Regions from separate parts of the Streptomyces sp. NPDC025273 genome, predicted to be linked through region 4. Evidence: riboswitches for the same ligand, from Rfam matches in the RefSeq annotation. Region 4 holds a riboswitch; each other region holds the start of a gene.
The links. A riboswitch is a leader RNA that binds a small molecule or an ion and turns the genes downstream of it on or off. The one in region 4 is predicted to bind cobalamin.
Positions count from the first base shown of each region.

Region 1: another riboswitch for cobalamin. It lies ahead of AB0F38_RS26210 (cobalamin biosynthesis protein); the one in region 4 lies ahead of AB0F38_RS07665 (ABC transporter substrate-binding protein).
Region 2: another riboswitch for cobalamin. It lies ahead of AB0F38_RS03135 (prenyltransferase/squalene oxidase repeat-containing protein); the one in region 4 lies ahead of AB0F38_RS07665 (ABC transporter substrate-binding protein).
Region 3: another riboswitch for cobalamin. It lies ahead of AB0F38_RS05605 (ribonucleoside-diphosphate reductase subunit alpha); the one in region 4 lies ahead of AB0F38_RS07665 (ABC transporter substrate-binding protein).

Region 1 covers NZ_JBEZYP010000019.1:49,548-56,888, forward strand. Annotated here, with positions in the region: gene AB0F38_RS26180 (VOC family protein) at 115-525, shown strand; gene AB0F38_RS26185 (hypothetical protein) at 553-1,857, opposite strand; gene AB0F38_RS26190 (hypothetical protein) at 2,043-3,173, opposite strand; gene AB0F38_RS26195 (class II aldolase/adducin family protein) at 3,271-3,930, opposite strand; gene AB0F38_RS26200 (inorganic phosphate transporter) at 4,208-5,470, shown strand; gene AB0F38_RS26205 (hypothetical protein) at 5,483-5,704, shown strand; cobalamin riboswitch at 5,853-5,980, shown strand; gene AB0F38_RS26210 (cobalamin biosynthesis protein) at 6,109-7,056, shown strand; gene AB0F38_RS26215 (cobyric acid synthase) at 7,053-7,341, shown strand, end outside.
Region 2 covers NZ_JBEZYP010000001.1:719,443-726,783, reverse strand. Annotated here, with positions in the region: gene AB0F38_RS03155 (GAF domain-containing protein) at 1-808, opposite strand, end outside; gene AB0F38_RS03150 (3-hydroxybutyrate dehydrogenase) at 844-1,638, opposite strand; gene AB0F38_RS03145 (PHB depolymerase family esterase) at 1,901-3,376, shown strand; gene AB0F38_RS03140 (hypothetical protein) at 3,358-3,870, opposite strand; cobalamin riboswitch at 4,025-4,148, shown strand; gene AB0F38_RS03135 (prenyltransferase/squalene oxidase repeat-containing protein) at 4,255-5,508, shown strand; gene AB0F38_RS03130 (SCO2322 family protein) at 5,505-6,188, shown strand; gene AB0F38_RS03125 (energy-coupling factor transporter transmembrane protein EcfT) at 6,185-7,336, shown strand; gene AB0F38_RS03120 (ATP-binding cassette domain-containing protein) at 7,333-7,341, shown strand, end outside.
Region 3 covers NZ_JBEZYP010000002.1:130,847-138,187, reverse strand. Annotated here, with positions in the region: gene AB0F38_RS05620 (GntR family transcriptional regulator) at 1-525, shown strand, start outside; gene AB0F38_RS05615 (DUF3311 domain-containing protein) at 695-949, shown strand; gene mctP (monocarboxylate uptake permease MctP) at 946-2,580, shown strand; cobalamin riboswitch at 2,866-2,997, shown strand; gene AB0F38_RS05605 (ribonucleoside-diphosphate reductase subunit alpha) at 3,133-5,529, shown strand; gene AB0F38_RS05600 (ribonucleotide-diphosphate reductase subunit beta) at 5,529-6,545, shown strand; gene AB0F38_RS05595 (D-Ala-D-Ala carboxypeptidase family metallohydrolase) at 6,796-7,341, opposite strand, start outside.
Region 4 covers NZ_JBEZYP010000003.1:105,413-112,753, reverse strand. Annotated here, with positions in the region: gene AB0F38_RS07675 (acyl-CoA dehydrogenase) at 142-1,986, shown strand; gene AB0F38_RS07670 (hypothetical protein) at 1,983-2,174, shown strand; cobalamin riboswitch at 2,306-2,493, shown strand; gene AB0F38_RS07665 (ABC transporter substrate-binding protein) at 2,588-3,595, shown strand; gene AB0F38_RS07660 (iron chelate uptake ABC transporter family permease subunit) at 3,646-4,683, shown strand; gene AB0F38_RS07655 (ABC transporter ATP-binding protein) at 4,680-5,480, shown strand; gene AB0F38_RS07650 (PRC and DUF2382 domain-containing protein) at 5,580-6,587, opposite strand; gene AB0F38_RS07645 (adenosylcobinamide amidohydrolase) at 6,782-7,341, shown strand, end outside.

The DNA.
Region 1 (7,341 bases), on a different contig from region 4:
CGACACGTTCCGCGTATCGGCGCCCCGTGCGGGCGCGCGTCGGCGGTACCCGGTGGAAGACTGAGACGCAGATCACCACGAACCCGCGGACGACACAGGAAGAGGGTGTGCGCGATGGCCGGCGCAGGCGGTGTACCGACGATCTTTCCGACGGTCCTGTACGAGGACGCGAGGGCCGCGGTCCGGGTGCTGACCCAGGCCCTGGGGTTCACCGGGGAAGCAGTGTACGAGGGCGACGACGGCAGGGTGCTCCACGCGGAGCTGTCCTGCGGCAACGGCAGGGTGATGCTCGGCTCCAAGGGGGGCGAGGGCGTGTTCGCCCAGGCGATGACGGGGGCGGGGCCCTCGGGCGTCTATGTGGTCGTGGAGGACGTGGACGCGCACCACGCGCGGGCGGTGGAGCACGGCGTGGAGATCCTGATGCCGCCCACGGACCAGGACTACGGCTCGCGCGACTACCTGGCACGGGACGCGGAGGGCAACGTGTGGAGCTTCGGGACGTACTCCCCGGGGGCCGCGGGCTGACCGCGTCCCCCGGGGGCCGTTCAGCGACTACACGCCGCCGGTGTGCACCTGGAAGGCCGCGCGGCGCACGGCCTTGGCGAGGGCCGGGTCCGGGTGGGCGGCCGCCAGGGCGACCAGCACCTGGACGGTGCGCGGGTGTCCGATGGCTCTGACCTCGTCGAGCAGCGCGGGGACGGTGCCCTGGACGGCGGAGTCGAGATGGCGGACCAGCAGTCCCGTCTCCCCGTGATCGGCCACGGCGGCCGCCGTGTCGACCCAGAGCCAGGTGGCTTCCTCGCGGCTGAGGACGTCCTGGGCGTCGTCCGGGTCGGCGCCCTCGTACTCGGCGAGCCAGAGCAGGGCGTACGGGCGCAGCGGCGGTTCGCTGACGACGGAGCGCACCACGGGTTCGGCGGGGGCGCCGACGACGCGCAGCGCCTCGAACGCGAGGCCGCGCAGCAGGGCGTCCTCACCACGGGCGACGGCCAGGAGTTCGGCCACGGCGCTGCCGACGGTCCGGGCGGCGAGCCAGGCGCGGTACTCGGCGCGGGCGGGGCCCGGGGTGAGCCGTGCGCAGCCGAGCAGCATGTCGGCCGCGGACTGCTCGATGTTGCCGGCCGGACTCTGGGCGGCGACGCAGATCTGCTCCAGCTTGACCCAGACCGCCCAGTTGCCGAGGGGGGTGAGGGTGGCGTGTCCGGCCCCGAGGGTGAGGGCGCCGACGGCCGCGAGGCCCTCCAGGGCCCAGTCGAGCAGCAGCGCGTTCAGATCCGCGGGCTGCCCGGCGGCGGGACCGGGGCCGGGCTGCTGCCCCGGCCCGTACGGCACCTCGCAGCGCTCCTCGTGGAGTTCCGCGACGCGCTGGCCGAGGAGGTCGAGGAGGGCGGGCACCGTGACGGGTCCGGCCGAGAGCTGCAGGAGGGAGAGCACCTGGGGTACGGCCTCGACGGCTTCGGCGACCGCGGTGGCCTCGATGCCTTCCGGCGCCGCGTGGACCAGCGACCAGGCGTCGAAGAGCGCCACCCAGCCGCGGAGCACGGCGGAGTCGTCACGGTGCCAGGCGCGCAGCCGCCAGCCCGGGCGGGCGGTGTCGCCGTGGAGTTCGATGAGACCTGCGAGCCTGGCGCGGTCCCAGCCGGCCTGCACCTGGGCCGGGGACACGTCCAGCGCCGCCGCGGCCCGTTCGAGGGCCTGTGCGGCGAGCGGGGAGGCACCCGGGCTCGCGCCGTCGGCGGCCCAGTGGGCGATCCGTACGGCGTCGGCCAGTACGGCCCTGGCCTGGCGGGCCAGTTCCGCGGGGGGCGGTGTGCCCTCGGGTGGACGGGGGGCCGGCCTGGTGCGCCGGGTGGTCACGGCCTTGCGGGCGGTCGCCTGGGGTCGCGGGCGGACAAGTCGCAGCCTGGAGTCGCGCGGGGTACGGGACGTCACGAGGAGCAGTCTTGCCTCTGACGGCCCGAAAGCCCAAACGGAAGCCGGATCGCCGGCGTACGGGAGGGTCCTCGGCCCGGTCGTCAACGGGTCCGATCCACCCCATCACCTCACATCAGGGGCGTGAGGAAGCGTCTGAGTGCCTCTTCGTAGCCGTCCGGGTCGGCATTCCACATCGCCGCATGCGGAGCCTGCGGTACGGGGTGCAGTGTGACCAGGTCGGGGCGGCGCTCGGCAAGGTCACGGGACGGCTGCCAGGGGGCCAGGGTGTCGTCGGGACCGTGGAAGATCAGGGTCGGGGCGTGCAGGGCCGTAGGAAGCGAGGTGTCCAGGAGCGGCGCGCCGTACAGCCCCGTCCGGCCCTGGGCCGCCCGGACGGCGAGGGGCAGCAGCGCGGCGGGGACGCCGCGGGCGGAGGCCAGGGCGCGCAGGGTGGTTTCCCAGTCCAGGACCGGGGAGTCCAGGACGAGGCCCCTGATGCGGTCCCGGAGGGCGGAGTTGACGGCGGCGTGCAGGGCCATGGAGGCACCGCAGGACCAGCCGTGGACGATGACGTTCTCGGCCCCGTAGCGCACGGCGTAGCGGATGGCCGCGTCGAGGTCGCGCCATTCGGACTCGCCGAGGTGGCCGAGTCCATCCGGGGAGCGGGGGGCGCCGGCGTCGCCGCGGTAGGCCAGGTCGAGCACGGGGAGCTGCTGTTCGTGCAGGAATCCCAGCACGTTCAGGGGGTGTTCCCGGGTGGTGCCGAGGCCGTGCACGGTGATCACCCAGGTGTCGCGGGCGCCGGGTACGAACCAGGCGGGCAGGAAGCCCAGCTCACCGGGGATCTCGACCTCCTTGTACGCCAGGCCGAGGGCGCCGAGCGGGTCGCCGGTGTGGAGCCACGGGGTCATGCGGACCTTGGTGCCCCGTTCCAGGCTGCCGCGGTCCACGCGTTCCAGTCTCCGTACGACGGTGTCGGCGGAGCCCTCCGGCGCCTGTTCGGTCACCGGTCCGACGACGGCGTGGACGTCGCGGCCCGCCAGTCCGTACGTGCCGGGGCGCAGGGCGGCGAAGGAGCGGGTCAGGGTGACCTGCCCGGCCGCCGTGGCGTGCACGGTGAGTCTGCGGTCTCCGGGGAAGGGGTGGGGCGACGGGGCGCCGAGGGCGGCGTCGCTGGCGTACCGGCCGGCCGCGACCGCTGCCGCTCCGACGCCGAGGATCGTGGTGACGGCTGCTGCCGTCGCTGTTGCCGGGCGCACGGCTCCAGTGTCCCGGGCCGTGGCGCGGGCTGCCAGCGGGACGGGGCCGTCCGGTGCCGGGCCGGGTCCGCGGAGGGCCGTCCGGTGCCGGGCCGGGTCAGCCGGGCTGGCCGTAGTCCTCCAGGGCGTCCTGGACGTCGCGCAGCTGGGCCCGGGTGAGCAGCGCCGGGCTGCGGCCCGGCACGGAGCTCGCGGTGAGCCAGAGCCTGCACAGCCATTCGAGCTGGGCGGTGCGGTCGTAGGCCTCGTCGAGGGTGTCCCCGTAGGTGAGGGTCCCGTGGTTCCGCAGGAGGCAGCCGGTGCGGTCGCGCAGGGCGGCGAGCATGTGGCCGGCGAGCTCCGGTGTCCCGTAGCGCGCGTAGGGGGCGGTGCGGACCGGTCCCCCGAGGGCGGCGGCGGCGTAGTGCACCAGCGGCACCTCGGTGACGAGCGTGGAGACGGCGGTGGCGTGCACGGCGTGGGTGTGGACGACGGCAGCGGCGCCGGTGCTGTTGTAGACGGCCAGGTGGAGGGGGAGTTCGCTGGTCGGGGCCAGCTCGCCGAGCACCCGGCGCCCTTCGAGGTCGACGCCGACCGCGTCCCCGGGGCCCAGCCGGTCGTAGGGCACCCCGGTGGGGGTGACCAGGACGGTCCCGCCCACCCGGGCCGACACGTTGCCGGAGGTGCCGACGACCAGCCCCTCCGCGGCCGTCCTGCGGGCCGTCGCGACGACGCCGTCCCATGCCTGTGCGATCGCGTCCCGGTCCTGGTCGTCCATGCGGAGATCCTAGGCCGACCGGACCGTTCCCCCTGGGCTGTTGCGGTGACGTGACCGAAGTCTCCCCAATGGGGCATATGCGGCAGTCCATCTGGACGCCGAGCCCGCGGGAGCCCGGCACCCGCCGCGCCGCACGGGTCCCGGCGACCGTTCGCGCACACAAGCGGAATGTCCGCATGCGCTTGGGGTCACCACACCGCCCTGCTCAGTTCACCTTCCGTTCACCCAGGTTGCTTACGTTCCTACAGCCACTGACGTCGAACGATTGCCTGGGTAAATGGAACACATCACGCTGCTGCTTGCGATTGTGGTCGTGACAGCTCTCGTGTTCGATTTCACGAACGGTTTCCACGACACCGCCAACGCGATGGCGACCACCATCTCGACCGGCGCTCTCAAGCCCAAGACAGCGGTGGCCATGTCCGCCGTTCTCAACCTCGTCGGCGCGTTCCTGTCGGTGGAGGTCGCCAAGACGATCTCCGGCGGGATCATCAATGAGAACGGCCTCAGAACCGAGGTCATCTTCGCGGCGCTCGTCGGCGCCATCCTGTGGAATCTCCTGACCTGGCTGGTGGGCCTGCCCTCCAGCTCCTCCCACGCACTCTTCGGCGGCCTCATCGGCGCCGCGGTGATGTCGGCCGGCTGGTCCTCCATCAACGGCGGCACCGTCGTCACCAAGGTCCTGCTGCCCGCGATCGCCGCCCCGCTCGTCGCCGGTCTGGCCGCTCTGCTGGCCACGAAGCTGACGTACCGCCTCAACCGGAAGATCACCGACGAGGCCCAGCTGAAGTCGACGGCCAAGGGCTACCGGGCCGGCCAGATCGCCTCGGCCGGTCTCGTCTCCCTCGCCCACGGCACCAACGACGCCCAGAAGACGATGGGCATCATCACCCTGGCCCTGGTCACCGGCGGCGTCCTCGCCCCCGGCTCCAACCCGCCCGTCTGGGTCATCGCCTCCGCCGGTATCGCCATCGCGCTGGGCACCTACCTCGGCGGCTGGCGCATCATCCGCACCATGGGCAGCGGCCTCACCGACCTCAGGCCGCCGCAGGGCTTCGCCGCCCAGACCAGTGCGGCCACGGTCATCCTGGCCTCCTCGCACCTCGGTTTCTCCCTCTCCACCACCCAGTCCTGCTCCGGTGCCGTGATGGGCGCCGGCCTGGGACGCAAGGGCGGCGTGGTCCGCTGGTCCACCGCCACCCGCATGTTCGTCGCCTGGGGCCTGACCCTGCCGGCCGCCGGTCTGGTCGGCGCGGGCGCCGAGTTCCTCACCCAGCAGGGCCCCTGGGGCGTCGGCGTGGTCGCCGTGCTCCTCGTCACGGGCTCCGCCGCCATCTGGATGCTGTCGCGCCGCAAGCCGGTCGACCACACCAACGTCAACGCGACGGACGCCGAGCCCGCGGGTGTCGTCACCACCGCCATCGCGGCCGTCAGTCCGCCGCCCGTCGGCTCCGGCGTCCCGGACCTCAAGACCACCATTCCGGCCCCGGCCCCGACGGCCGGGACCCCGGCCGACCCGGCCCGACCGGCCACGGTGTAAGGACAGATCCGCATGAACATCGACTGGGCAGCTCTCGCTTCCGTCTTCGGCGTCAGCCTCGTGGTCACCGTCGCACTGGTCGGCCTCTTCACCCTCGGCATCATCGGTCTCGCCAAGCAGGCGCCGACGGCGCAGGGCGGCGGCTCCTCCGTACTGGCGCGCTCCGGCGCGTACGCCTGCTTCGCCCTGTGCGCGGCAGCGGTGACGTACGGGATCTATCTGATCGTCGTCTGACCACCGCACGTGGTCGCACTGGGCCGGACACACACCTGTGTGTCCGGCCCGATGTGCGTCTGCGCACACTGCAGCCTCGCAGGTCAACGGCAGGTTGACGGGCGTTCGCGAGGCGTGGTGGACTGCCGGAGCCGTTTACGGCGACAGGAGAGGAAGCCGGTGCGAATCCGGCGCGGTCCCGCCACTGTCACCGGGGAACAGCCCCTCATGGAGGTCTCGGTCCGCCACCGCGGACCCGAACGCCGGGGTGCTGCGGATCCGGGAGCCAGGAGACTCTCGTCGCCGGTCACGTCGAACCAGGGCGCGGACCCTGAGTGAGGACATCTGCCATGCCTGGCTGCCGAGCGTCTGTCCCTGTGCCACCCGTGGCGAAGGTCCTTCGAGGCGCGACGGCCGGCTGAGCCGTGCGAGCCGACCGCATCTTCGCGTACGGCGCCGCCGCCGGTCTGATCGGTGATCTGCTCCTCGGGGATCCCCGGCGCGGACACCCCGTCGCCGCCTTCGGGCGGGTCGCGGCAGGCGTCGAGAGCCTGCTGTGGCGCGATCACCGCGGCCGGGGCGCCCTGCACGCGCTGGTCTGCGCCGGAGGCGCCGCGGGCGCCGCCGCCCTGGCCGCCCGCGCCGTACGGGACCGTCCCGCCGCGGCCGTGGCCCTGACCGCCGCCGCCACGTGGTCCGTCGTCGGCGGTACGTCGCTGGGCCGCGAGGCCCGTGCCATCGGCGGCGCTCTCGCCGCCGGTGACATCGAGACGGCCCGGCAGCGGCTGCCGCACCTGTGCGGCCGGGACCCGCACTCCCTGGACGGGCAGCAGATCGCCCGTGCGGTGGTCGAGTCCGTCGCCGAGAACACCTCCGACGCCGTCGTGGGGGCTCTGGTGTGGGGTGCCCTGGGGGGCGTACCCGGCCTGGTCGGGTTCCGGGCCGTCAACACCCTGGACGCCATGGTCGGCCACAGGTCGCCGCGCCACCGGCGCTACGGCTGGGCCTCGGCCCGGCTCGACGACCTCGCCGGCTGGCCCGGCGCGCGCCTCACGGCCGCGCTCGCGGTGGCCGCCGGGGGGAGCCCACGCGCGGCCGCACGAGCCTGGCGCGCCGACGCGGGAAAGCATCCGAGCCCCAACGCGGGTCCGGTCGAGGCCTCGTTCGCGGGGGCACTCGGCGTACGGCTCGGCGGGACCCTGGCGTACGGCGGGCGGATCGAGCACCGGCCCGTGCTCAACGGGGGCACCGGCCGGGACGTGCGGGTCACGGACATCGAACGCGCGGTGCGGCTGTCGCGCCGCGTGAGTGTGCTGGCCCTCGGCGTGTGTGTGGCCGGGCGGCTGGCCGCGGGACGGAGGGGTCGGGCATGAGCGGGGAACCGGGCGGCGGGCTGTTGGTCGCGGGGACCACCTCGGACGCGGGCAAGAGCGTCGTCACGGCGGGGATCTGCCGGTGGCTGGTGCGCCGGGGGGTGAAGGTCGCGCCGTTCAAGGCGCAGAACATGTCGCTGAACTCGTTCGTCACCCGTGAGGGTGCCGAGATCGGCCGCGCCCAGGCGATGCAGGCGCAGGCCGCCCGGGTGGAGCCGACCGCGCTGATGAATCCGGTGCTGCTCAAGCCCGGGGGCGACCGTTCCAGTCAGGTGGTCCTGATGG
Region 2 (7,341 bases), on a different contig from region 4:
CGGCCGAGTGGGCGCGTACGGCGGCGTTGGCCTCGGCCAGTTCGGCGTTCGCGCCGGCGAGTTCCGCCAGCGCCGACCGGGTGTCGTCCAGGGCCCGGGCGGTGTCGATCGCGATCGCGGCGTGCGCGGCCAGCGAGCAGAGCAGGGCGACTTCGTCGGGGCTGAAGACGCGCGGGGCCCGGTCGGCGGCGAAGAGGACGCCGATGACCTTTCCCGTACCGCCGCGGCTGGAGCCGAGGAGCAGGGGGACGCCGAGGATCGCGACGAGGCCCTCGTCCAGCACACCGGCGTTGATGTTGCGGGTGTGGCGGAAGCGTTCGTCGGTGCGGTAGTCGGGGGTCGCGTACGGGCTCGCGGTCTGTGCCACCAGTCCGCCGAGCCCCTCGCCCAGTTCGAGGCGCAGCCGCTGGAAGAGCACGGACACCGACCCGTCGGTGACCCGCATGTAGGTGTCCCCGGCCTCCTCGTCGGGGAGCGTGAGGTAGGCGGTGTCGGTGCCCAGCAGCATCCGGGCCCGGCGCACGATGGCCTTGAGCACGTCGTCCAGGTCCCGGGAGGCCGCCAGGTCGCCCGCCGTGTCGAAGAGGGCGGTGAGCTGGAGTTCCCGCCGCCGGTGCTGGCGCAGGGCGCCCCTGATCCGCAGGGCGGTGGCCGCCGCCCGCTCCACCTCGGCCAGCTCGGCGGCGGACACCCCGGCGGCCCTGGCCTCCGAGGTGACGCCGCCGAGCGCCTCGGCGGGGGCGTCGTCGGCCAGCAGGTCGAGGAGGCGTGCCAGCAGGGGCGCGGCGGAGGGGGACGGTTCAGACATGGGCGGCCATCGTTCGTCGGGGGGCGGGCGGAAGGTCAGTTGGCGGTCCAGCCGCCGTCCATCGCGAGGGAGGTTCCGGTGACGTGCCCGGTGCCGGGACCGCACAGCCACAGGACGGCCCCGGCCACGTCGCCGGGTTCGATGAGCCGTTTGACGGCGCTGCGCTCCAGCATGACCCGGCCCACCACCTCCTGTTCCGAGATGCCGTGGCTGCGGGCCTGATCGGCGATCTGGTTCTCGACCAGGGGGGTGCGCACATAACCGGGGCTGACGCAGTTGCTCGTCACCCCGTGGGGCGCCGCTTCGAGTGCGACCACCTTGCTCAGTCCCTCCAGTGCGTGTTTGGCCGACACGTAGGCCGATTTGTAGGGGCTGGCGCGCAGCCCGTGGACGGACGAGATGTTGACGACGCGCCCCCAGCCGCGTTCGTACATGCCGGGGAGCGTCCGGCGCAAGATGCGGAACGGTGCCTCCACCATCACCCGGTGGATCAGTGTGAAGCGGTCCGGCGGGAAGTCGTGCACCGGTGCCACATGCTGCAGCCCCGCGTTGTTGACCACGATGTCCGCGTCGGCGGGCAGCGCGTCCACCGCCTCGGCCACGGAGAGGTCGGCCACCCAGGCCGTTCCGCCGATCCGCTCGGCCAGGTCCTCGGCGGCGTCCGCGGCCTTGTCCACCACGTACACATGGGCGCCCGCGGCGGCGAGCGCCTGGGCGCAGGCCAGTCCGATGCCGCTCGCCGCACCGGTGACCAGGGCGGTGCGCCCGGCCAGGAACCGGTCTGCGGGAGGTGTGGGGGGTGCGTGGTCCGGGATCCGGGAAGTCTGCATGGGCGTCACGGTAAGGAGGTCACCGCCCGCATCACACGGGGTCGGTGCACACACCCTGGGGCGACGGCATGGTGGTGGCGTACATGGTGCGGGGCGGGCGGCGGGCGCGCGGTCCGGGCGGTGCTCCGCGGCCCCGCGGCGGCGCAAGGGGAGCGCCGCACACTGCGGGACACGGCGGATGTCCGCCTGCCACATGGGCGGGGCGCGCCCCGGCCCATAGGTTCCGGCAGCAATCCGCACGTCCGACCAGGGAGGCCCCACCGTGCGCCCACCGACCATCCGACGCCTGCTCCGCCGCGTCGCCTGCGCCGCCGTTCTCGCTCTGCTCGCCACGACCCCGGGCACCGCCGCGGCCGCCCCCACGGCCCCCGTGGCCGCCGGCCTGCAGCAGGTCACGGGCTTCGGCTCGAACCCCGGCAATCTGCAGATGTACGCCTACACGCCCGACGACCTGCCGGCGGGTGCGCCGCTGGTCGTGGCCCTGCACGGCTGCACGCAGACGGCCACCGCCTACTACACCCACTCGGGCTGGCCGCAGTACGCCGACCGGTGGGGATTCGACGTGGTCTTCCCGCAGACGACGGCGGCGAACAACCCGCTGTCGTGCTTCGGCTGGTTCGACCCGGCCGAGAGCACCCGGGGCCGGGGAGAGGCCGCGTCCGTGGTGCAGATGGTCGAGTACGCGAAGCGGACGTACGGCTCGGACGGCCGCCGGGTGTACGTCACCGGGCTCTCGGCGGGCGGCGGTATGACCGCCGATCTGCTGGCCGCCTATCCGGACGTCTTCGCGGGCGGGTCCGTGGCCTCCGGGCTGCCCGCGCAGTGCGCCACGAGTCAGGCGGCGGCGTCCGGCTGCCAGACGGGGCCGCAGAAGCTGACGCCCGCCCAGTGGGGCGACAAGGTCCGCGCCTCCTACCCGGGCTGGACCGGGCCGTGGCCCCGGGTCGCGATCTGGCACGGCACCTCGGACTACACGGTGTACCCCGCCAACGCAGCCGCGCTGCGTGACCAGTGGACCGATGTCCGGGGCATCGGCCAGACCCCGTCCCGTACCGAGAGCCTGCCCGGCGGCACGACCCGGAGCGTGTACGAGGACGCGTCCGGGCAGTCGGCCGTGGAGACGTTCATGGTGTCCGGCATGGGGCACGGGCTGGCGGTGGACCCCGGATCGGGCGACGGCCAGTGCGGGTCGACGGCCGCGTACTTCCTGGACACCATCTGCTCGACGTACCGCACGGGCGTGTTCTGGGGTCTGGACCGGGACACGCCGGGCGACGGGCTGCCGGCCCCGGCCGGTCTGACGGTCACCGGGGTCACGGACAGCACGGCGTCGCTGGCGTGGAACGCGGTCGGGGGAGCCGCCTCGTACCGGGTGTACCGCGACGGCGTCCAGGTGGCCTCGACGGCCTCGCTCTCCGTCACGGACACCGGGCTGAGCGCCGGGGTCCCGTACCGCTGGACGGTGGCGGCGGCCGACTCCTCGGGCACGGTGGGGGCCGTGTCGTCCTCCGTGACGGCGACCACCTCGGGCGGTACGGAACCCGTCCGGTGCTTCACGGCGACGAACTACGCGCACGTGACGGCGGGACGGGCGCACACCTCGGGCGGATACGTCTACGCGAAGGGCTCCGGGCAGAACATGGGCCTGTACAACGTGTTCGTGACCCATACGCTCAAGGAGTCACCGGCGGGCCACTTCGTGATCGCCGACTCCGGCTGTCAGGCCGGGTCCTCGTAGTCGGCCCTGATCTCCTTCGGCAGTTCGCAGCCGTCCTCGACCGCGGTGAGCGACACGATCTGCCCGGTGCCGGAGCCCTCCGCCGCGTAGTGCCGGGCGTACACCTTCCAGCCCCGCTTGGCGAGGGTGCGGAAGGTGACGTCCTGCTCGGCGTGGCTGGAGACGATCTCCCATTCCTGCTGGCGCAGCTGCCGCACGGCCGCCTCGAAGGCCCCGGCCGCGCCCGCGGCCGGCACGTCGCCCGTCCAGGGCGCGACGCACGTGTGCCAGTCGCCCGCGGGCAGGGCGGCCGTGGAGGTGTCACCGGCGGGGAGTCCCGCGGTCCCGGCGGCGGCGGCCGTCTCGCCGGCCACTGTCTCCCTGGTGAACGGCACGGTGGGCTCGGGTGACGGTTCGGGCGCGGTCCCGTCCTCGCCCACGAGGCCGCAGCCCGCGGTCACCGTCATGAACGCGCTCACCGCGGCGGCCACGGCCACCGTTCTTCTCGTACCCACTGGTGCTTCCCGCCCCGGTCGTTCCGGCGGTCTCCCGCCTGCTGATCCCCGCCGGAGTTTCGCACGGGCCTTGACCTGCTGTGAAGCCCTTCTCCCGGAGCGCGGCCGGCTGCGGTGGCCGTGCGCCCGGGGAGGCCGCGGAGCGCCCCGGTACAGTGAGCGGGTCGTCATCATGCCCGTACGGGGGGAAGCCGGTGCGAATCCGGCGCTGACCCGCAACCGTCATCCGCCCGCAGCGGCGGTCAGCCGGAATGCCCCGTGCGTGAGTGTGACCGGCTCGTGCCACCGGAACCCCGGTGGCCGGCACCGTCGAGGCATACGGGGCCGGAGCCCGGCGCGTCCGTGCGCCCGAGCCCGGTCCTCGCAGGAGAGGCCCAGCCCGTCATGACCGTACGCCGCCGCGCGGCAGCGCTCGCGATCACCGCCGTGCTCTGTGCCGGGGCCGCCCCCGCGGCGGTCGCCGCCCCGAGCCCGTCCCCCTCCGCGTCCGCGGAGCTGCCGCCCGGTCTGTACGGCACGAAGGACCCGACGTACGACGGTGTGTGGCGCCAGTCGGTGGCCTTCCTGGCCCAGAAGATCGAGCTCGTCACGCCCGCCACGCAGTCGGTGGACTGGCTCGTCGGCCAGCAGTGCGCCGACGGGTCATTCACCTCGTACCGTGACGCCTCCGCGCCCTGCGACGACACGACGGTGGCGGACACCAACGCGACCGCGGCGGCGGTCCAGGCCATGGTCGAGCTGGCCGTGCACCGCGAGGTCGTGGACAAGGGCGTCGCCTGGCTGAAGTCCGTACAGAACGAGGACGGCGGCTGGGGCTACAACCCGGGCAGCCCGAGCGACGCCAACTCCACCGCCGTCGTGATCGGCGCGCTGGCCCGGGCGGGCGTACCGCTGGCCGCGGTCACCAGGGAGGGCGGCGGCACGCCGTACACGGCGCTGCAGTCGTTCGCCCTGCCGTGCGGGGGCAAGGACGGCGGGGCGTTCGCCTACCAGCCGGACAAGGACGGCACGCTCACGGCCAACGCGGACGCCACGGCGGCAGCGGTGCTCGGCGCGATGGGCAAGGGCATGGCGGCCGGCACCTCCAACGCGGTGAAGGCGCCCTCCTGCGCCGAGGGCACGGACCTGACCCCGGAGCAGTCCGCGCAGAACGGCGCCTACCACCTCGCGGGCGCCCTGGCCGGCTCCGGTCATCTGGAGCTGCCGCCGATGCCGGGCGCCGAGGACACCGAACCGCAGCCCGACTTCGGCAACACCGCCGACGCCGTGGTCGCGCTGGCGGCGTCCGGCCACAAGGACAAGGCGGCCGGAGCGGTCGCGTACCTGGAGAAGAACGCTCAGGACTGGGCCGAGGAGGGCGGCCCCGCCGCCATCGCCCAGCTGGTGCTCGCCGCGCACGCGACCGGGACCGACGCCCGCGACTTCGGCGGCGTCGACCTCGTCAGGCAGCTCAACGCGACGGGCCCCGCGCCCGCCGCCACCGCCGTGCCCTCGCCGACCGCGACCGCGCGGGAGCCGAAGGACACGAGCAGCGACGACGGCGGGCTCGGCGTCTGGTGGCTCATCGGCATCGGACTCGCCTTCGGCGCGGGCATCGGCTTCCTGCTCAGCGGACGCCGGAAGAACCAGCAGCTGTGAGGCGCCCGTCGGGCACCGCGGCGCTGCTCCTGCTCATCGGCGCTCTGCTGACCGTGGCGGGCGCGGGGAGCGCGCAGGCGGCCGGGTACCGCTACTGGTCGTTCTGGGAGGGCGACGGCGGGAAGAGCTGGACGTACGCCACACAGGGCCCCTCCCTGGTGCGACCCGACGATGGCGCGGTGCAGGGCTTCCGCTTCGCGGTGAGCGAGGACTCCCAGGACTCGGCGCAGCCGCGCCGGGCCCCGGACTTCGGGGCGATCTGCGCGGGCACCCCGGCGAAGGACGGCCTCAAGCGGATCGCGCTGGTCATCGACGCGGGCACGGCGGCGGACGCCCCGGACGGCGAGACGCCGCCCACGCCGCGCACCGCCTGTGCGCGGGTGGCCCCGGACGCGAGCACCGCGGAGGCGCTCGCCTCGGTGGCGAAGCCGCTGCGGTACGACGGTTCGGCGATGCTCTGCGCGATCTCGGGCTATCCCGGGTCCGGCTGCGGTGAGCAGGTCGACGGGGACTCCGGTGCCCCGGAGTCCGGCTCCGGCGGCTCGTCCGCCTCGGACGCCTCGGACGCCGCGGACGGCGGCTCCGCCGGCGGCGGTCCGTCGGCCGGTGTGCTCACCGGGATCGGTGCGGTGCTCCTGCTCGGTGTCGCCGCAGTGCTGCAGGCCCGTCGCCGCCGATGACCCGCTCCACCGGCGCGGCCCGGCTCCACCGTGCCCTGCGCGCACCCGAGGCGACCCGCAGCAACGCGCTGCCGGCCGGGGCCTGGTGGCTGTGGGCGCTCGGCCTCGCCGCGGCCGCCTCCCGTACGACCAATCCGCTGCTGCTCGGCCTGCTGGTGGGCGTGGCGGGCTATGTGGTGGCGGCCCGCCGCACGGACGCACCGTGGGCCCGTTCGTACGGGGCGTTCATCAAGCTGGGGCTGTTCGTGGTCGGTGCGCGGCTGGTCTTCTCCGTCCTCCTCGGCTCGCCGGTCCCGGGTACGCACCTCCTGTTCACGCTCCCCGAACTGCCGTTGCCCGACTGGGCGCAGGGCGTCAGGATCGGCGGCCGGGTCACCGCCGAGCAGGTGGTCTTCGCCCTGTACGAGGGGGCGAAGCTGGCGGCCCTGCTGATCTGCGTCGGTGCGGCGAACTCGCTCGCCAGCCCGGCCCGGCTGCTGAAGTCGCTGCCGGGAGCGCTGTACGAGGCGGGGGTGGCCGTGGTCGTCGCGATGACGTTCGCGCCGAATCTGGTCGCGGACGTGGTGCGGCTGCGGACCGCCCGCCGGCTGCGCGGCCGCCCGACCGGCGGGATCGGGGCGGTGCTCCAGATCGGGCTGCCGGTGCTGGAGGGCGCCCTGGAGCGTTCGGTGGCGGTGGCGGCGTCGATGGACGCGCGGGGGTACGGGCGCACGGCCCAGGTCCCGGCCGCCGTCCGCCGCACCACGAACGCGCTGACGCTCGGCGGGCTGCTGGGCGTGTGCGCGGGCACGTACGGGCTGCTGGCCGCCGAGGGCGCCGTGTACGGGCTGCCGCTGCTGCTGGCCGGGCTGGTCGCCGCCCTGGCGGGGCTCCGGCTGGGCGGCCGCCGTACGGTCCGCACCCGCTACCGGCCGGACCGGTGGGGCGCGCGTGCCTGGCTGGTCGCGGGTTCCGGCGCGGCCGTGGCCGGGGCGATGATCTGGGCGGCCGCCGTCGGCCCGGCGGCGCTGCGCCCCGGTGTCGTACCGCTGACCGCCCCCGTACTGCCGCTGTGGCCCGCCGCCGCGGTGCTGATCGGGCTGCTGCCCGCCGCCGTGGCGCCCGTCCCGCCGCCGGCCTCCCCCAAGGACTCCGAGGAGCAGGCGTGATCCGG
Region 3 (7,341 bases), on a different contig from region 4:
GGCACCTTCGTCGCCAAGCCGAAGGTCTCGCAGGCCCTGCAGCTCACCTCGTACACCGAGGACATGCGCGCCCAAGGGCTGGAGCCGGCATCTCAGCTGCTGGACATCGGTTACGTCACGGCGGACGACACGCTCGCCGGGCTGCTGGACATCACGGCCGGCGGGCGGGTGCTGCGGATCGAGCGGCTCAGGCTCGCCAGCGGTGAGCCCATGGCCATCGAGACCACGCACCTGTCGGCCAAGCGCTTTCCCGCGCTGCGCCGTTCGCTCGTGAAGTACACCTCGCTCTACACCGCGCTCGCCGAGGTCTACGACGTCCGCCTCGCGGAGGCCGAGGAGACCATCGAGACCTCGCTGGCCACCCCGCGCGAGGCAGGACTGCTCGGTACGGACGTGGGCCTGCCGATGCTCATGCTGTCCCGGCACTCGATCGACGGCCACGGAGAGCCGGTGGAATGGGTGCGCTCGGTGTACCGGGGCGACCGGTACAAGTTCGTGGCCCGCCTGAAACGGCCGGCCGACTGACCCTCACGTATGACCCATCCCCTTGCAATTGCAGGGGGATCAGTCATTTCGGGCGAACACAGGACCGTTGCAGGACCGCAATGCGGACGGGGGGTGACGGTGGCCGGAACTCTCGCCTAGATTTCCTGCGCATTACACCAGGTGATCAGCGAGGGGACGGAGTCGCCACATGTCAGAAGATACCGAAGTGAAACCACCGACAGTGACACCGGCGAGGGTGGTCATCGCACTCTGCCTGATCGCGCCGTTCGTCGCGATGCTCTGGGTGAGCTCGTACGCAAAGGTGGAACCGACTTTCGTCGGCATCCCGTTCTTCTACTGGTACCAAATGCTCTGGGTGATCGTCTCGACCGCACTCACCATGATCGCTTACAAGCTGTGGCAGCGTGACCAGCGCGCCCGCAAGGGGGGTGCGTCAGCATGAAGGACGGCGTGAACGGCGTCGCACTCGCCGTGTTCATCTTCTTCTTCCTGGCCGTCACGGTCATCGGGTTCATGGCCGCGCGCTGGCGCAAGGCCGAGAACGAGGCCAGCCTGGATGAATGGGGCCTGGGCGGACGGTCGTTCGGCACCTGGGTCACCTGGTTCCTGCTCGGCGGCGACCTGTACACGGCGTACACCTTCGTCGCGGTCCCCGCGGCGATCTACGCGGCGGGCGCGGCCGGCTTCTTCGCCGTCCCGTACACGATTCTCGTCTACCCGCTGATCTTCACCTTCCTGCCGCGGCTCTGGTCCGTCTCGCACAAGCACGGGTACGTCACCACCTCGGACTTCGTCCGCGGCCGCTTCGGCTCGAAGGGGCTCTCGCTGGCGGTGGCCCTCACCGGCATCCTCGCCACGATGCCGTACATCGCGCTCCAGCTCGTCGGCATCCAGGCCGTGCTGGACGTCATGGGCGTCGGCGGCGGCGAGACCACGCACTGGTTCGTCAAGGACCTGCCGCTGCTGATCGCGTTCGCCGTACTCGCCGCGTACACGTATTCGTCGGGGCTGCGCGCACCCGCGCTGATCGCGTTCGTCAAGGACGGTCTGATCTATCTGGTCATCGCGGTGGCGATCATCTACATCCCGATCAAGCTCGGCGGATTCGACGACATCTTCGCCAAGGCGGGCGAGGCGTTCGCGCAGACGAACGAGGCGACGGGCAAACCCCGCGGAGCGCTCGTACCCGGCGACATGGGCCATTGGGGATACGCCACGCTGGCACTGGGCTCGGCGCTGGCGCTCTTCATGTACCCGCACTCGATCACGGCGACGCTCTCCAGCCGCAGCCGTGAGGTGATCCGGCGCAACACCACGATCCTGCCGCTGTACTCACTGATGCTGGGCCTGCTGGCCCTCCTCGGGTTCATGGCGATCGCCGCCGGGGTGAAGGTGGACAACGGCCAGTTGGCCATTCCGCAGCTGTTCGAGAACATGTTCCCCGACTGGTTCGCCGGTGTGGCCTTCGCCGCCATCGGAATCGGCGCCCTGGTGCCCGCCGCGATCATGTCGATCGCGGCGGCGAACCTCTTCACCCGAAACATCTACAAGGACTTCATCAGGCCCGGCGCCACCCCCGCGCAGGAGACCAAGGTCTCCAAGATGGTCTCCCTCCTGGTCAAGGTCGGAGCGCTCGCCTTCGTCCTGACCATGGACAAGACGGTCGCGATCAACTTCCAGCTGCTCGGCGGGATCTGGATCCTGCAGACGATGCCGGCCCTGGTCGGGGGCCTGTTCACCCGGTGGTTCCACCGCTGGGCCCTGATCGCGGGCTGGGCGGTCGGCATGCTGTACGGCACGGTGGCCGCGTACGGCGTCGCGAGCCCCACCCAGAAGCACTTCGGCGGATCCTCGAAGGAGATCCCCGGCATCGGGGAGATCGGCTACATCGGTCTCACCGCGTTCGTCCTGAACGTCGTGGTGGTGGTCGTTCTCACCTTCGTCCTCAACGCGCTGAAGGCCCCGGCGGGCGTCGACGAGACCTCCCCGTCCGACTACACCGCGGACGTGGGCGACCCCGGCGTCCAGGAGAAGCTCCCGCCGGCCACGGTGGGCGCCCCGGGCGGCCACTGACCCCGCCCGGCACACGGTTCCGGTCCGGGCCGCCGCATCCCGCACGGGGCGCGGCGGCCCGTCGCGTTCCGGGCGGCCGTGACGGGGGGTCGCCCCCGGTCGTGGAGGAGCACGAGGGGCACGGCAGGGGCGGGCACGCCGTACCGGATCCACCGGGGCGCCAGGCCTCGCAGGGCCACGGAGCGGGACCAAAAGCCACGACCGCCTTCCCGTTCCTGACGGTTTCGCCCGGACCTCAGACGCAGTTCGACACAACATGTGGGGGCCGTCTCGCAGGGCGGCCCCCACATGTATGCTCATGCTCGCTGTCGCCGCAGGGGAATCCGGTGTGAATCCGGAACTGTCCCGCAACGGTATGACCGGTGCGCTTTTGCGCACCCGGAAGTCCGAAGACCTGCCGACAGCGCGTCCGGCTCGACCGAGCCGGAGGCCATACGTCCGGGCCTCGCGGAGGGCCGGTGGACGCCGTGCGCCGTGCTGCCCCCACCCGGGCACCGCCCTGCCCGGCTTCCCCGCTCCCGCCGGCCCCGAGCCGAGCGAGGGATAGCCCCCGTGACCATCGCGCCAGCCGATCCGGTTTCAGCGGTAGATTCAGCCGAGTCCACGCCCGACGGGCCCGGGACCGCACTGCTGCGGACCCTGACCGACCTCACCGCCGATCTGCCCGACACCGACCCCGGACGGGTCGCCGCCGCCGCGCTGCGCGGCCGCAGCGCCCGGTCGGACGAGGCGGAGCTGCGCACGCTGGCCACCGAGGCCGCCGCGGGACTCATCTCCGAGGACCCCGCCTACTCCCGGCTCGCCGCCCGGCTCCTCACCTGCTCGATCGGGGACGAGGCGGCCGGCCAGGGCGCGGTCTCCTTCTCCGCCTCGGTCGCCACCGGTCACCGCGAGGGCCTGATCGCCGACCGCACGGCCGAGTTCGTCACGCTGCACGCGGCGGCGCTCGACGCGCTGGTCGAGCAGGCGCTCGCCGACCGTGCCGACGACCGCTTCGGCTACTTCGGCCTGCGGACGCTGTACAGCCGCTATCTGCTGCGCCACCCGCTCACCCGCCAGGTCATCGAGACCCCGCAGCACTTCATGCTGCGGGTCGCCGCCGGGCTCGCCGAGGACACCTCCGGGCACGCGCTGGACGAAGTGGCCGCGTTGTACGGCCTGATGAGCCGGCTCGACTACCTCCCTTCCTCCCCCACCCTCTTCAACTCCGGTACCCGGCACCCGCAGATGTCCTCCTGCTACCTGCTGGACTCGCCGCTGGACGAGCTCGACTCGATCTACGACCGCTACCACCAGGTGGCACGCCTCTCCAAGCACGCGGGCGGCATCGGCCTCTCGTACTCCCGCATCCGCGCGCGCGGTTCGCTGATCCGTGGCACCAACGGGCACTCCAACGGCATCGTGCCGTTCCTGAAGACGCTCGACGCCTCGGTCGCCGCGGTCAACCAGGGCGGCCGGCGCAAGGGCGCCGCCGCCGTCTACCTGGAGACCTGGCACGCGGACATCGAGGAGTTCCTGGAGCTGCGCGACAACACCGGTGAGGACCAGCGGCGTACGCACAACCTCAACCTGGCGCACTGGATCCCGGACGAGTTCATGCGCCGCGTCGACGCCGACACCGAGTGGTCGCTGTTCTCGCCCGCCGACGTGCCCGGGCTGGTCGACCTGTGGGGTGACGCCTTCGACGCCGCCTACCGCGAGGCGGAGGCCGCGGGCCTGGCCCGCAAAACGATGCCCGCGCGTGACCTGTACGGCCGCATGATGCGGACGCTCGCACAGACCGGGCAGGGCTGGATGACGTTCAAGGACGCCTCCAACCGCACGGCGAACCAGACCGCGGAGCCGGGCCGGGTCGTGCACTCGTCGAATCTCTGCACCGAGATCCTCGAGGTCACCGACGACGGCGAGACGGCCGTCTGCAACCTGGGTTCCGTCAACCTCGGCGCGTTCGTCACCGGCGGGGAAATGGACTGGGAGCGGCTGGACGCCACCGTCCGTACCGCCGTGACCTTCCTCGACCGCGTGGTGGACATCAACTTCTACCCGACCGAGCAGGCCGGCCGCTCCAACGCCCGCTGGCGTCCGGTGGGCCTGGGCGCGATGGGCCTGCAGGACGTCTTCTTCCAGCTGCGGCTGCCCTTCGACTCGCCGGAGGCCCGCGCACTGTCCACGAAGATCTCCGAGCGGATCATGCTCGCCGCGTACGAGGCCTCCTGCGACCTCGCCGAGCGCTCGGGCCCGCTGCCCGCCTGGTCCGAGACGCGCGCCGCCCGCGGTGTGCTGCACCCCGACCACTACGACACCGAGGTCAGCTGGCCGGAGCGCTGGGACGCGCTGCGCGCCCGGGTCGCGAAGACCGGGATGCGCAACTCCCTGCTGCTCGCCATCGCGCCGACGGCGACGATCGCGTCGATCGCCGGGGTGTACGAATGCATCGAGCCGCAGGTCTCCAACCTCTTCAAGCGCGAGACGCTCAGCGGTGAGTTCCTCCAGGTCAACGCCTACCTGGTGGACGAGCTGAAGAGGCTCGGCGTGTGGGACGCGCGGACCCGTGAGGCGCTGCGTGAGGCGAGCGGCTCCGTGCAGGGCTTCGCCTGGATCCCCGAGGACGTGCGGGCGCTGTACCGCACGGCGTGGGAGATCCCCCAGCGCGGTCTGATCGACATGGCGGCGGCCCGTACGCCGTTCCTCGACCAGAGCCAGTCCCTGAACCTGTTCCTGGAGACGCCGACGATCGGGAAGCTCTCCTCGATGTACGCGTACGCCTGGAAGCAGGGACTGAAGACGACGTACTACCTGCGCTCGCGTCCGGCGACCCGGATCGCCCGTGCGGCGTCCGGGACGGCCACGGCCGCAGCCCCCCTTCCCGTACAGCAGGCAGCGGCGCCCGACGCGGACGCCGTCGCCTGCTCGCTCGAAAACCCCGAGTCCTGCGAGGCCTGCCAGTAATGAGCTCCCCCGAGAACAAGAACCTGCTCGACCCGGGCTTCGAACTGACCCTGCGCCCCATGCGCTACCCGGACTTCTACGAGCGCTACCGGGACGCGATCAAGAACACCTGGACGGTGGAGGAGGTCGACCTCCACTCCGACGTCGCCGACCTCGCCAAGCTCTCCCCCGGAGAGCAGCACATGATCGGCCGGCTCGTGGCGTTCTTCGCCACGGGCGACTCGATCGTCTCCAACAACCTGGTGCTGACGCTCTACAAGCACATCAACTCCCCCGAGGCGCGCCTGTATCTGTCGCGTCAGCTGTTCGAGGAGGCCGTGCACGTCCAGTTCTACCTGACGCTGCTCGACACGTATCTCCCCGATCCGGCGGACCGCGCGGCGGCCTTCGACGCGGTCGAGGAGATTCCCTCGATCCGCGAGAAGGCGCAGTTCTGCTTCCGGTGGATGGACTCCGTCGAGAAGATCGACCGGCTGGAGACGCAGGCCGACCGGCGCCGTTTCCTGCTGAACCTGATCTGCTTCGCCGCGTGCATCGAGGGGCTGTTCTTCTACGGCGCCTTCGCGTACGTCTACTGGTTCCGCTCGCGGGGTCTGCTGCACGGTCTGGCCACGGGCACCAACTGGGTGTTCCGTGACGAGACGATGCACATGAACTTCGCGTTCGAGGTCGTGGACACCGTCCGCAAGGAGGAGCCCGAGCTCTTCGACGACGCCCTCCAGCAGCAGGTCGCCGACATGCTGAAGGAAGCGGTCGAGGCGGAGCTGCAGTTCGGGCGCGACCTGTGCGGCGAGGGCCTGCCCGGGATGAACACCGAGTCGATGCGCCAGTACCTGGAGTGCGTCGCCGACCAGCGGCTCACCCGGCTCGGCTTCCCGCCGCTCTACGGCTCCGAGAACCCCTTCTCGTTCATGGAGCTGCAGGGTGTACAGGAGCTGACGAACTTCTTCGAGCGCCGGCCGTCCGCCTACCAGGTGGCGGTGGAGGGCTCGGTCGGCTTCGACGACGACTTCTAGCCCCTCGTCCGGCTTCCGGCGGACGGGCGCCGCGTGGCCACGACGGCTGCGCGGCGCCTGCCGTCTGTGGGGGCACCGGGGGCCGGTCCCGTTCCGCTTCCGCAGCCGGCGGGTCGATCCGGCGCACGGTCGGCCAGGCGCCGTACATGAAGCGCCCCCTCCCCGTCCCCCGCTGCGGCACGGGGAAAGCCCCGCCGGGGTGATCATGTGATCACCCCGCCGGGGCCGGACTACCGCGGCCGTGCGGTCGTCAGATGCCGCACTGCGAGGCCGACCAGAAGTGGTTCGGTCCCTGGTTCACGTGGATGTGGTCGCCGTGCCCGGCGTAGCCCGGGCCGAGGATCCCGTTGAACCCGTGGTACCGGGCCTGCTTGGCGATGGTGCACAGCGAGTGCGGGCCGGAACCGAGGTCGACCGCGTCACCGTACAGATGACGGCTGTTCGACGCCCCACCGACCGCGGAGTTGCAGGAGTAGGACCGGAAGCCGCTGGTGACACGGATGGACTGGTCGCCGAGCGCGTGCCGGAGGGCTTCCAGCTTCCACATGGAGCTCAGGGCGTTGGCCTTGGCGGTTCCCGCGGCGACCGCACCACCGGCCCAGGTGCTGTTGCACTGGTTCAGCTCGGGGTACGTGAAGTGGATCGGCGTGCAGTCGTCGTCCTGGAGCGCGTAGAGCTTGGACTGCGTGGCCGGGCCCGCCACGCCGTCCGCGGCGAGGCCGTAGGCGGCCTGGAAGCGCTTGACCGCGGCCGTGGTGGCGGGTCCGTACGAGCCGTCGATGGCGAGCACGGAGTT
Region 4 (7,341 bases):
GTGCGCAGGCGTCCGCCGCCGTCACCGTCGCACGGGCTGACGCCCTCCCTCCCGGCAAGGAGGAACCCGCGACGGTCTGACCAGCACACTTGCGCCCGAGCGGTGAGTGTCCTCGCCCCCGCCCCGGTCGTTTGGATCTGCATGACCGTGACCCTTACCGACACCGTCCCACCGTCCACCGTCGATCTGCTGACCGGCGTCCTCCTCGGTGCGGGCCACCGCCGCGAGCACGGCTTCTGGCAGCGGCTCATCAGTACAGAACCGTTCCGCCGCCCTGCCGGCGGAACCCCCGAGGAACGCCTTGACCTCGCCTACGAACGGCTGCGCATCCTCAACCGCTCCCTCGACAGCGGAGCACGCCTCGCCGCCGACCCTCGCGCGCTCGCCGCCCTGCACGAATGGCTCGGACCGGTGGACCCCGCGCTCACCACCGTGGCGGGCATTCACTACAACCTCTTCCTCGGCAGCCTCCTGGACCACGACGCCGTCGGCAGCCGCGATCTGTCGGACCACCTGGCGATGCGCCGCATCGGCACCTTCCTCTGTACGGAGGTGGCGCACGGCAACGACGCGGCGTCCATGGAGACCACCGCGACGTACGACCGCGCACGCGACGGCTTCGTGCTGCACACCCCGAACGCGGGTGCGCAGAAATTCATGCCCAACACCAGCCCGGCGGGCGGGCCGAAGTCCGGACTGGTCGCCGCACGTCTGCTGGCCGACGGTGAGGACCACGGGATCCGTCTCTTCCTCGTGCGGCTCACCGACGACGTACGGGCTCTTCCCGGCGTACGCGTACGGCGCCTTCCCGCCAGGATGGGCAGTCCCGTGGACCACTGCCTGACCTCGTTCGAGCAACTGTTCGTGGGGCGGGACGCGTTGCTGGGAGCGGAGGAGGGAGGCGGCGGGGAGGGGGACTTCCACAGTACGCGGGCCTGCCGCCGGCGCCGCTTCCTGACCTCCATCGGCCGGGTCGTCCCCGGCCGGATCTCCATGAGCGCCTGCGCGGCCGGCTCCGCCCGGGCCACACTCGCGGTCGCCGTCCGCTACGGCGGGCACCGGATGATCTCCGGTGCCAGGGGCACCCGCGCGGTCCCCGTCAACGCCCACCGGACCCATCACGGGCCGCTCGCCTCGGCCATGGCGACGGTGTTCGCCATGAGCCTGCTGCACCGCCGTGCGCTGGACCGGTGGGAGGTCTGCACCGAGGAGGACCGGGCGGAGGCGGAGCGGCTCGTCGCGGTGGCGAAGGCATGGATCACCTGGCGGGCACGCGCCGTCATCGTCCAGTGCCGTGAACGCTGCGGCGCACAGGCCCTGCTGGAGAACAACGGCATGACCGAACTGGTCACCGGCGTGGAAGGGGCCATCACCGCGGAGGGCGACAACGTCGCGCTGTACAGCAGGGCTGCCGCTGATCTGCTCCTCGCGGCCGGCCCCGGCGGTGGGGACACCCCGCTCGACCGCACCCCCGGTCAACTGGCCGATCCACACTTCCTCGGCAGGCTCCTCGCGGCCGTCGAGGACATCTGGTTCAGCCGGGCCAGGGAGCGGGTGCTGTCGGCATCCCACGACGACAGGCTCGCCCGGTGGAACGCGGGTTCCGGGCCCGCGCTGCGCGGAGTCGAGGCCCACGCCTACCGGCAGGCAGCCGAGGCCTTCGCACAGGCCCGGGCCGCGCTGCCCGGAGGGGCGGCCCGGGAGCGGCTGGCGGAGCTGGAGCGGCTGTTCGCCCTCGAATGGGTGGCCCGCAACAGCGGCGACCTGCTGGCCGCCGGTCTCCTGAGCGCCGATCAGGTCGACGAGCTGCCGGGAGCCACCGAGGAACTCATCACGGCCGTCGCCGCGCACGCCCGCGAACTGGCCGACTCCTTCGCGCTGCCCGCCGAGCTGCTCGCCGACTGGCCGATCGCGGGACCCGGCTACGCCGACGCGTACGACGACCCCGAGGGGCCCTGGCACGCCGGGGCGGCGGGCCCGGCATGAGCGCCGCACAGGCAGCTCGCCGGCGGGCCGGCACCGCAGCCCCGGGCCGCCGGGGGGTGCGCGAGACGATGGAGATCCTCGGCCTGCGGGCCGTGCTGCTGGCGTACTGGGGCACGTCCTCCCTGCTCGCCCGCGGCCGTGCGAAACCCCGTGCCGTCTGCGGCGAATCGGTTCGCCGCACGCCCTGACGGCATGACGGGCGGCCGGTGTGCGGGGAGGCGCGAGGGGTGTGCGGCAGCGTACGTGCGCGCACGCCTCCCGGAGCACCGGCGCCCCCCTGCGCACCGGCCACCGCTACGCAGGCGGCCGTGCCGCCGCGTGATAGCTTGCAGACGCCAGTCGCACTCCACGTGGAGTCAGGGAATCCGGTGAGAATCCGGAGCTGACGCGCAGCGGTGAGGGGGACGGGCGGGGCCACGGCCACTGGGACACCCTCGGGTGCTCCGGGAAGGCGTCCCGTCCGGACGAACCCGAGTCCGAAGACCTGCTGGCACCCCGTTCCCGTACCGGGAGCGGTACTCCGTACCGGGCTTCGCGCAAGAGCCCAGAGACGCAGAGGGAACTCGTGCCGTCCATACCCAGTGCCGTACACCGAACCGCCATGCTCACCGCGGGACTTGTCCTGCTGAGCGCCTGCGGCGGCAGCGGAAGCCCCTCCGGCGGGGCCGCGAAGGACGGCGGCGCCGGATACCCGGTGACGCTGGAGAACTGCGGACGCACGGTGACGGTCGAGGCCGCGCCGCGCCGCGCGGTGTCCCTGAACCAGGGATCGACGGAGATCCTGTTCGCCCTGGGCCTCGCCGACCGGCTCGTGGGTACCGCGACCTGGACCGACCCGGTGATGAAGGGCCTGGAGAAGGCCGACGCCGCGGTACCCCGCATCGCGGAGAACCGGCCCTCGTCGGAGAAGGTCCTCGACAAGGAACCCGACTTCGTCAGCGCCTCGTTCGAATCGACGCTCGGCAAGGGCGGGGTCGCGCCCCGCGAGCAGTTCGAGAAGCTCGGTGTGCCGACCTATCTCTCGCCCACCGACTGCACGGCCAAGGACAACACCGGCAGCGGCGACGGCTCCCGCACGAAATCCCTGACCATGGACAGTGTGTACGCCGAAGTCCACGACCTGGCGCAGGTGTTCGGCGTACAGGAGCGGGGCGACGCGCTCGTCGCCGATCTCCGGAAGCGGATCGGTACGGCGACCGCGGACATCGACGCCTCCGACACCACCCTGCTCTACTGGTTCGCGAACGCCGAGGCCCCCTACCTGGCCGGCTGCTGCGGAGCGCCCGGCATCATCACCGAGGAAGTCGGTGCGAAGAACGTCTTCGACGACACCCACGAGGAATGGCCTCAGATCAACTGGGAGACCGTCGCCGACCGCAACCCCGACGTCCTCGTCATCGGTGACCTGACCCGCAGGTCGCAGACCGCCGAGAGCGCCGGGAAGAAGATCGAGTTCCTGGAGACCAACCCCGCCACGAAGAACATGGACGCGGTCCGGCACAAGCGCTACGTCCTCCTCAGCGGCCAGGCGATGAACCCGACCATCCGCACCGTCGAGGGCGTGGAGCGCGTCGCCGCAGGGCTGCGCTCGTTCGGGCTCGCGGGGTGACGGTCACGCGCGGAGCGGCCGTCACCGAACCGGCCGTGGACGCAGGCCCGGTGAGGACGCCCGCGGCCGGTGCGCGCGTCCTGCGTGACGGCCTCCTGTGGAGCGGAGGCGTCGCCCTCCTGCTCCTGTCCGTCGCGGTCGCCGTCACGATCGGGCCCGCCCGCATCTCCGTCCCCGACGTCTGGTCCGCGGTGGCCTCCCACCTCGGCCTGGGCGACACCCGGCTCACCCCGATCCGGGACGGCATCATCTGGAACCTGCGTATGCCCCGCACCCTGCTCGCCGCGGTGTGCGGGGCGGGACTCGCGGTGTGCGGCACCGTGATGCAGTCCCTGCTGCGCAACCCGCTCGCCGACCCGTTCGTCCTCGGAGTGTCCTCCGGGGCGTCCACCGGGGCGGTCGTGGTCGTCGTCCTCGGGGTCGGCGGGGGAGCGGTGTCGATCTCCACCGGGGCCTTCGTCGGTGCGCTGTGCTCGTTCGCCCTCGTGCTGCTGCTCAGCCACACGCTCGGCGGATCGACCGACCGGGTCGTCCTGTCCGGCGTCGCGGCCATGCAGCTGTTCTCCGCGCTCACCTCCTTCGTCGTGATGACCGCCGCCGACGCCGAACAGACCAGGGGCGTGCTGTTCTGGCTGCTGGGCTCCCTGAGCGGGGTCGGCTGGACCGATGTGTGGATGTGCTCCGCGGTGCTCGCCGTGACGCTGCTGATCTGCCTCGGACACGCCCGTACGCTCGACGCGTTCGCGTTCGGCCAGGACGCGGCGGCGGCCCTCGGCATCCATGTCGCCCGCACCCGGATCGTGCTGCTCTGCACGACCGCGCTGCTGACCGCGGCGCTCGTCAGCTCGGCCGGCGCCATCGGTTTCGTCGGCCTCGTCCTGCCGCACGCCGCCCGTGCGCTGACCGGCTCGGGACACCGGCGGCTGCTCCCGGTCACCATGCTGGCCGGGGCGGTGTTCCTGGTCTGGGTCGACACCCTGGCCCGGACCGTTCTCGACCCGCAGGAGGTGCCGGTCGGCGTGTTCACCGCCCTGATCGGGGTGCCCGCCTTCGTCCTGGTCCTGTACCGCACGCGGAGGAGCACATGACGGACACCGGTCTGCGGGCCGAGCGGGTGACCCGGGAGGCGGGCGGGCGGATCGTCCTCGACGGCGTGAGCATCGCGCCGCCGCCCGGTGCCACGGTCGGGCTCCTCGGTCCGAACGGCTCGGGCAAGTCCACCCTGCTGCGGGTGATGGCCGGGGTCCTCACCCCGGGCGCGGGCGTCGTCACCCTCGACGGCCGCACACTCGCGGACACCGGCCGCCGCACGGTCGCCCGGCGCGTGGCCGTGGTCGACCAGCACGCCGTCACCCAGGTCGAACTGAGCGTGCTGGACGTCATACGTCTCGGCCGCATCCCCCACCGGCGGGCCTGGTCCGCACCCGGTCCCGAGGACGAGGCCGCCGTGCGCGAGGCGCTGGAGCGCACCGGACTGGCCGACCGGGCCGGGCAGTCCTGGCACACCCTGTCCGGGGGCGAGCGCCAGCGCGTCCAGATCGCCCGCGCCCTCGCCCAGCGGCCGCGCGAACTCCTGCTGGACGAGCCGACGAACCATCTGGACATCCAGCACCAGCTGGAGCTGCTGTCCCTGGTCGCCGCGCTGCCCGTCACCGCGGTGATCGCGCTGCACGACCTCAACATGGCGGCCATGTTCTGCGACCGGGTCACGGTCATGCGGGAAGGCCGCGCGGTGGCCGCCGGAACGCCCTCGGAGGTGATCACCGAGGAACTCATCGCGGAGGTCTACCGGGTACGGGCCGTGGTGACGCCGGACGGGCCGGACGGACGGCCCTCGGTGCGCTTCCTCCCGGGCGCGGCCGTCCGTGTCCCCGGCGTCGGATGAGTCCCGGGCACGTGGGCGAACGCGAAAGGGCGGGCCCGTAAGCCGTCCGGGTCCGCCCCTCGCTACTGCCGCGAGGCATGTCGCCGCTGGGTGAGGGGGTCAGCGGCGGCGACCCTGGCCGTACTCGCCGCCCATGTCCTTGCCGCTGCCCATGTCCTTGCCGTCCGCGTAGTCGATCTTCTCCTTACGGAGCTCGGCGGAGACTTCCTTCTGCTCGGTGACCCTGTTGGTTTCGAGACGGACCCGTTCCACCGGGACAGCCTCCTTGCGGACGGTGGCGCGCTCGGCGTGCAGGGTGACCTCGACATCCTGTTCACCGATGTTCGTCGTACCGGTCGACTTCTCGTCCGGCCGCAGAGGTTCGCGCACCACGCGCACCTCCTCGTGGGACACGGGCACGGTCCGGGTGACGTGCTCGGTCACGACGTACTTGTGCAGGTGCGCCCTACCGCTCTCGTACTCCTCCGTACCGACGAGGAGCTGCTCCTCGGAGCGGACCATCTCCTCGCGGCCTGCGGCGCCCGCCGCGGACCGCTCCGCCCCTGCCCCGGCGAGCGGACGCGACGTGGAGGACGTCTCCGTGTCGCGGTGCCTGCCCATGCCGGCGCCCTTGGTGGCCGCGGCGCCCGGCGTACCGGCCGTCGTCGCCTTGCCCGTCCCGGAGGTGCGGGCCGTGCCCGCCGCGGCTCCGGCTCCCGCTCCTGCCCCGGCGGCGCCCATGGCTGCCGTCCCGGTCCCGGACGTGGTGCGTGCGTCGCCGCCCGCGCCCGTGGTGCCCGGGGTCTTCCTGGTCAGGCCGTAGTGCCGGTAGAGCTCTTCCTCCTCGGCTACCGACAGGTGCGCGTCGGCGTCCACCCGTGGGGCTTCCTTGACGCGGTCCTTCGTGTGCGAGACGTGCAGGTCGGAGCCCACACGACGGGCTCCGGCAAGGGGTACGAAACTCTCCTTCATGCCGAACATGCCGGTCTTGACCGTGATCCAGTCGGGCTTGCCGGTGTCGTCGTCGACGTACACCCGCCCTACACTGCCGACCTTCTCGCCGTCGCTGTCGTAGACGGTCAGACCGTCGAGTTCTCCGGAATCCGTGAAACCGTCAGCGGCTCCCATGGCCGATTCCTCCTCGCCCGGGCGCGTCCTGTGGGTGTGTCCATCAGGGGAGGCGCGTCCGGCTTCCATCGCGCCTCACCCGGTTGGACGCTGCAACCTCCCGGCCCGGGCGGTGGACGGACCAGGGCGCCCGGGGTGAGCGGTGGCCCAGCACAACGCCCGTATCGGCCCTCGCGACGCATTACGCCATTCGGGTGAGGTCACCCTCATGGGTGTGCCGGGACGCCGACCCGCCACGCACGTATGATCGACGCGCCGTCGCCGGCCGTCGGCCGGCCTGCCAACGGGGGTGCACCATCGGTTCCGCACGCATCCGCCTGCCCGGACAGCGCGGCGAGCTGCTGGCCCGGCAGGAGGACGGCAGAGGCCTCCACCACCTGGTGTGGCGGCTGGGCCCCGGCTGGCGGGTGTGCAGCAGCGCCGTCCTCGGCGGCGGGATCGGGCAGCGCGCCTGGATCCTCAACGCGCAGGTCCAGGGCGGTTACGCCCGGCTCGACCCCGACCGCCACCTCGCCGGGATCGCCGCAGCCGAGGGTCTCTCCGGCCCCGGCGCCGGCCTGATGACGGCCGCGGACGTCACCGAGCGGACCGTCTCCGACGACGGCGGCGTGACCGCCACCGTCACCAGCGGTCTCGGAGTACGCGGATGGGCGGCCGTGCCCTCCCCGGGCACCGACGGACCTCTGCCCCCGGGCACCGTCAACATCGTCGTCACCCTTCCCGTGGCCCTCTCCGACGCGGCCCTGGTCAACGC